2 linked regions of the Niveibacterium microcysteis genome follow. The main gene of each other region encodes a partner of the protein of the gene in region 2 in a complex. Links are inferred from orthologs where the notes say so. Each region holds a gene or a part of one and is shown on either strand. Other genes may lie near its edges.

Region 1 (3,068 bases), 2.6 Mb from region 2 along the record:
ACGCAGCAGCGCTTGCCCGGCTGATGGCGCCGCCCGAAGTATTTGCCAACACGCTGCAGCTGCCCTACCCCGGTATCGAACTGTGGGTGGAACGGCTCAAGAACAACAAGCCGAACGAGTCGCCGCTGGTGGCGGAAGTCGACGGACAAATCGTCGGCTGCGCCGGCCTTCATCGCGAGATCGAAGTGCGGCGCGCCCACGCAGCCCAGCTCGGCATCACCGTCGATCTGGCTTGGCAGGGCCAGGGCATCGGCCGCGCACTGATGACGGCCCTGCTCGACACCGCCGACAACTGGCTCGGCCTGTTGCGGATCGAACTGCAGGTGTTCGCCGATAACGCGCGCGCGATAAAGCTGTACGAGTCCTGCGGCTTCGTGCAGGAAGCGGTACTGAAAAGCCACGGGCTGCGCAACGGCGACTATGTGGACACCCTCGTGATGGCGCGCCTTCACCCCAAGCCGCCGCGCCTGCGGCCGGAGATTCAACCGTGACTCGAATCCGATCCGCCCTTCTGCTTGCAGGGCTGACCCTGCTCGGCGCCTGCGGCTTCCACCTGCGCGGCCCGCAGCCGCTGCCGTTCAAGTCGATCCACCTGGGTGTGTCGGCCTACAGCGAATCAGGCGCCAACCTGCGCCGGCAGATCGCAGCCAACGGCGGCACCAAGATCGTGGATAGCCCGGCCGAAGCCGAAGTCAGCCTGGTAATCCTTCAGGACGTGAAGGAGAAGATCATCCTGAGCCTGAACACCGACGGCCGTGTGCGTGAATACGAGCTGCGCGACCGCATCGTGTTCAAGGTGGTCGATCGCGGCGGGCGCGAAGTGATCCCGGCCACCGAAGTCGCCACGAAGCGCGAGATGACCTTCAACGACGCACTGGTGCTGGCGAAGGAACAGGAAGAAGCGCAGTACTACCGCGAGATGGAGAACGACCTGATCCAACGCGTGCTGCGCCGCATGGCTGCCGCACCGTGGCCGCTGCCGGAGTTGCCGGCCACCCAATCGGCGCCGACGCGCTAAGCAGATGGCGGTTCGGCCGGAACAGCTCGCCAGCCAGCTCGAACGCGGCCTCGCGCCGCTCTACATCGTGCATGGTGACGAACCACTGCTGGTGCTCGAAGCCGGCGACGCGATCCGCGCCGCAGCACGCACCCGTGGCATCGACGAACGCGAAGTGCTGGTCGTCACCCAGGGCTTCAAGTGGAACACCCTGGAGATGGCCGCGGGTAACTTGTCCCTGTTCGGCTCCAGCAAGCTGATCGACCTGCGCATTCCGACCGGCAAGCCCGGCCGCGAAGGCGGCGAGGCGCTGCAGCGCTACGTCAAACACCTCGACCCGCAAGGCGTCATCACGCTGATCACGCTGCCGCAACTCGACTGGGCTGCCCGCAAGGCCGCATGGTTCGTCGCGCTGCTCGAAGCCGGCGTCGAAGTCGAATGCAATGCGCCGGCCCTGCCCCAGTTGCCGGACTGGCTGGCCGGGCGGCTGGCACGCCAGAAGCAGCGCGCACCGCGCGATGCGCTGGAATTCATTGCCCAGCACGTCGAAGGCAACCTGCTCGCCGCACATCAGGAGTTGCAGAAGCTCGGCCTGCTGTTCGAGCCAGGCGAGCTGACGCTTGAGCAGGTGCAGGACTCGGTGCTGAACGTCGCGCGTTACGACACGGAAAAGCTGCGCCTCGCCCTGCTCGAAGGCGACCCCGCCCGCCTGACCCGTCTGATCGAAGGTTTGCAAGGCGAAGGCGCGGCGCCACCGCTGGTGCTGTGGGCGATGGCGACCGAGATCCGCACGCTGGCGCTGCTGCGCGCAGGGCAAGACAGCGGTCAACCGCTCGCGGCGCTGTTCAAGCGCGAGCGGGTGTTTGATCGCGAGAAACAGGCTCTGATTCAGCGCGCCCTGCCACGTCTGCCGCTCGGCACACTGCGCGCGGCACTGATGCATGCCGCCCGCGTCGACCGCATCATCAAGGGCGTCGGCGATGGCGAGCTCTGGAACGAGTTCCTGCAGTTAGCTTTGCGGCTGGCGAACACACCACGGCGCCGGCGAGCCTGACACGACAAGCGTGGACAAAAAAATGGCGACCTGAGGTCGCCGAGCTTTTGTTATTCACCCTTGCGCCGAAGCGGTGGGTGTCTGTACGCGCAGTCCGTTGTTTGAAGCGGCGGTTATTCTCGCTCGCCATTGGGTGACAGGAACAGCCCGGTGCGCACGGCTGGCGTCATGACAAGGGGGAGGAGCCATGCGCGTCCCGATGCGGGGAGGGAGGGATTTCACCGGGAAGCTCTGTGCGTCTCCGGGCGTCCGTCAGGGTTAACCCTAATCCACCTTCCGCACCAAAGCAAGGAAATCGCCATTCAATATTTTTATGGCATCGCCGGCACCAAGCGCCGCAAGCCCTTGAATGGAAAAGCGGCGGCTCCGTAGAGCCGCCGCGTTCCAATTGAACTCACCGCCCGATCAGGCGGGAGCTCCCTGCGCTCCCGATGCGTCAGCCAAGCGGCCAGGCATCGGGCCTCCCCCCAGGGGGGCCCGGGTCGGAAGCGCAGTCAGTCTCCCCCGAGACGTTCTTACTTCTTCTTCATCGGCGGCAGATCGGTACAGGTGCCTTCGAAGACCTCTGCCGTCATGCCGATCGACTCACCCAGCGTCGGGTGCGGGTGGATCGTCTTGCCGATATCCACCGCATCACAACCCATCTCGATCGCCAGCGCGATCTCGCCGATCATGTCGCCCGCGTTCGGGCCGACGATGCTGCCGCCGACCACGCGATGCGTCTCTTCGTCGAAGATCAGCTTGGTGAAGCCGTAATCGCAGCCGTTCGCGATGGCACGACCCGAAGCGGCCCACGGGAACTTCGCCACGTTAATCTTGCGGCCACTCGCCTTGGCATCGATCTCGGTCACGCCAACCCAGGCGACTTCCGGCTCGGTGTAGGCCACCGACGGAATGATCGTCGCGTCGAAGAAGGACTTCTGACCGGCTGCCACTTCCGCGGCGACGTGTGCTTCATGCACGCCCTTGTGCGCCAGCATCGGCTGGCCGACGATGTCGCCGATACCGAAGATGTGC
Region 2 (3,291 bases):
TTCGCCCTCTGCGCAGCGCCAAGTATCGGCTGCGCAAGGGCTGCGGCGACCTCGCGTCGTTAGACGGCGCATTGCCGCGCAGATGTCCGCTTTCGCCGTGTTATGATTCGGCGTGGCGGGTCTCCTCGCATTGCAGCGTGGGAATCTGGTCAGGTCCGGAAGGAAGCAGCCATAACCGCTCCCTGCAAGTGCCGGGGGTCAGGCTCGCCACCCTGACTACGAGAAGGGCGCCGAAGGAAACTTCGGCGCCCTTTGCTTTTTCAGCGCGGTGCGTCCTTACGTCGCGATGCCGACATGCTTGCCGATACCGTGCGCCGGTGAAACGATCGTGTGGATGCGCGGGTCGAGATGCGGCGTCCGGTCTGCTCCGATCGCGCTGGCGCCCTGCATGGCCAGAACCGTTACACCGCCCATGAAGATGGCGAGCCCAAGGCTGCGGCGCGCGCGGCGCAGGGTGTGGCTGCGAGTGATCTGGTTCATGGTGGCCTCCCGTTGCTCTGTTGGTGTTGCCCAGTGTGGTCGTTTGGTTTCGGTAGGGCCAATTGATTAAAGCAACCATTGTCATCAGGTTTGCCTATCGATCGGCTACGCCGCACCGCTCGCGGGGCCCCTCCGACCCTCTGCTAGAATCCCCCGCATGAGTTACTTGGTGCTGGCGCGCAAATGGCGCCCAAAAAGCTTCGACACCCTCGTCGGGCAGGAGCATGTGGTGCGCGCGCTGACGCATGCGCTGGCCACCGGCCGCCTGCACCACGCCTGGCTCTTTACCGGCACGCGAGGGGTCGGCAAGACGACGATCTCGCGCATCCTCGCCAAGGCCTTGAACTGCGAGACCGGGGTGACGGCGACCCCGTGCGGCGTGTGTTCGGCCTGCCAGGAAATCGATGCCGGGCGCTTCGTCGATTACGTCGAGATGGACGCCGCGAGCAACCGTGGCGTGGACGACATGGCCTCGCTGCTGGACAAGGCGGCTTATGCGCCGACCCGCGGTCGCTACAAGGTCTACATGATCGACGAAGTGCACCAGCTCACCGGGCATGCGTTCAACGCGATGCTCAAGACGCTGGAAGAGCCGCCCGCGCACATGAAGTTCATCCTCGCGACCACCGATCCGCAGAAGATTCCGGTGACCGTGCTGTCGCGCTGCCTTCAGTTCAATCTGAAGCAAATGCCGCCGGGGCACATCGTCGATCACCTGTCGCGCATCCTTGAGCAGGAGAACGTGCCCTTCGAGGCCGGCGCCTTGCGCCACCTCGCGCGCGGCGCGAATGGTTCGATGCGTGATGCGCTGTCCTTGCTTGACCAGGCGATCGCGCATGGCGCGGGCCGTGTCGAGGAGCAGGGCGTGCGCGACATGCTGGGCTCGGTTGGCGAGGATCAGCTCTACGCGCTTGTGGAAGGCCTTGCGGCACAAGACCTTCCGGCGATGCTGGCGGTGGCCGACGAGATGCAGGCCCGTAGCCTCAGTTTTGAAGCCGCATTGCAGGCGTTTGCCAGTCTCCTCCACCGCCTTGCGCTGACCCAGTTCGCGCCGCAGGCCATCATGGACCTGCAGGAGCGTGCGCAGCTTGAAGCGTTGGCCGCGCGTTTTGATCCGGAATTCCTGCAGCTGGCCTATCAGATCGCGATTCATGGTCGCGACGATCTTGCGCTGGCGCCGGATCCCTATGCCGGATTCACGATGACACTGCTGCGCCTGCATGCGTTCCGGCCGGAGATGCCGGGCGATGCACGCGGTGCGCAGGGTGGGGCGCCCTCGGGTGGCGGTGCGCCGCGCGCGCGACCAATGCCGGCCGCTCCGCAGGTCGCAACCACTGCGCCACAGACACAGGCTGCACCCGCCGCGGCACCGCACGCGCAAGCGCCGGTGGCGGTGTCGACGCCGCGCGAGCCCGCGCCTGATCCCGAACCAGAGCCTGCTGCGCCAGCGCCGGCTGTCGCTGCACCGCAAAGCGAACCGCCGTTTGATCCAGGTTTTGATGACCGCTACGAACCGGTACTCGAGCCGGATTTCGAACCGCCATTTGATCCACCCTATGTGCAGGCGGAGGCACGTACCGCTGCGCCAGCTGCACGCGAAGCCGCGCAGAAGCCTGTCGACGTGGCGCCTGCGGTTGTCGAACCGGCGAGCTGGAATGGCGCGCTCGACGACTGGCATGGCATGGTTGCCGCGATGCGGCTGGGCGGACTGGTGCGTGAGCTCGCGCAGCAATGCGAGCTGCTGGGTTTCGATGGTTCCTTGGTGCGCTTGCGCCTGCCCGAAACGCACAAACATCTTGCCGCGATGCAGAGCACGCGCGACAAGTTGCAGGACGCGCTAACCGCCTTGTTGGGGCGCGCTGCGCGTCTTGGTATTGAGATTGGCGCCGTTGCCAGTGAAACGCCGGCACAGCGCAACCAGATTGAAAAGCAGCGTCGCCATGCTGATGCCGTGGCGGCGCTGGAGGCCGATCCCTTCGTGCGCGAAGTGATCGAACGATTCGACGCGACGCTTGTGGAAGCGTCGGTAAAACCGCTTTAAGAAGGAGAGCAAGCGATGTTCAAGGGTGGTGGCATGGGCAATCTGGCCGGGCTGATGAAGCAGGCCCAGCAGATGCAGGAAAACATGAAGAAGGCGCAGGAAGCCCTGGCGCTGATCGAGGTCGAGGGTGCGTCGGGTGCCGGTATGGTCAAGGTTCAGATGACCTGCAAGTACGATGTGCGCCGTGTGACGATTGATCCCTCGGTCATGGATGACAAGGAAATGCTTGAAGACCTCGTCGCCGCCGCCATGAACGATGCGGTGCGCAAGGTTGAAGCCACCACGCAGGAGAAGATGGCCGGCTTCACCGCCGGACTCAACCTGCCGCCGGGCATGAAACTGCCCTTCTGAGCCAATGGCGCGCGGTGCTCTGCCAAGTGCGGAGCTACGCGCCTCACAACTGAAGCGACTGCATGCCTGCCGCCCTAGACGAACTGATTGATGCCTTGCGCGTGTTGCCAGGCGTGGGGCCGAAGTCCGCCCAGCGTATGGCCTATCACCTGCTGCAGCGTGATCGTCAGGGCGCAGGGCGTCTCGGTCGGGCGCTGGAAGGCGCGCTTGCGCACATCCGCCATTGCAATCGCTGCAATACCTTCACCGAGGCCGAGGTCTGCGATCGCTGCCTCAATCCTGCGCGCGATCCGCAGCAGCTTTGCGTCGTGGAGATGCCGGCCGACCTCGCGATGATGGAGCAGACCCACGCCTACCGCGGCATGTACTACGTGCTGATGGGGCGCGTCTCACCACTCGACGGTATCGGCGCGCGCGAA

Evidence for each region.
Region 1: the proteins of dnaX (region 2) and holA are in contact, whole or in part, in a cryo-EM structure (PDB 8GIZ), measured with the Escherichia coli proteins. The link is inferred for Niveibacterium microcysteis from one-to-one orthologs.

Annotation. Positions count from the first base shown.
Region 1 is NZ_CP071060.1:783,222-786,289, reverse strand. What follows is about bases 284-3,036. They hold holA (DNA polymerase III subunit delta), read left to right. Parts: upstream 284-1,022; coding sequence 1,023-2,051; downstream 2,052-3,036. Other genes in these bases: lpdA (dihydrolipoyl dehydrogenase), read right to left, coding at 2,567-3,036; JY500_RS03670 (LPS-assembly lipoprotein LptE), read left to right, coding at 488-1,018; JY500_RS03675 (GNAT family N-acetyltransferase), read left to right, coding at 284-491. Outside these bases: more of JY500_RS03675, read left to right, coding at 1-283; more of lpdA, read right to left, coding at 3,037-3,068. UniProt on the Escherichia coli protein: Part of the beta sliding clamp loading complex, which hydrolyzes ATP to load the beta clamp onto primed DNA to form the DNA replication pre-initiation complex.
Region 2 is NZ_CP071060.1:3,415,392-3,418,682, reverse strand. The notes cover bases 104-3,079. They hold dnaX (DNA polymerase III subunit gamma/tau), read left to right. Parts: upstream 104-637; coding sequence 638-2,521; downstream 2,522-3,079. Other genes in these bases: recR (recombination mediator RecR), read left to right, coding at 2,935-3,079; JY500_RS15505 (YbaB/EbfC family nucleoid-associated protein), read left to right, coding at 2,537-2,872; JY500_RS15515 (hypothetical protein), read right to left, coding at 277-480. In the rest of the region: more of recR, read left to right, coding at 3,080-3,291. UniProt on the Escherichia coli protein: Part of the beta sliding clamp loading complex, which hydrolyzes ATP to load the beta clamp onto primed DNA to form the DNA replication pre-initiation complex.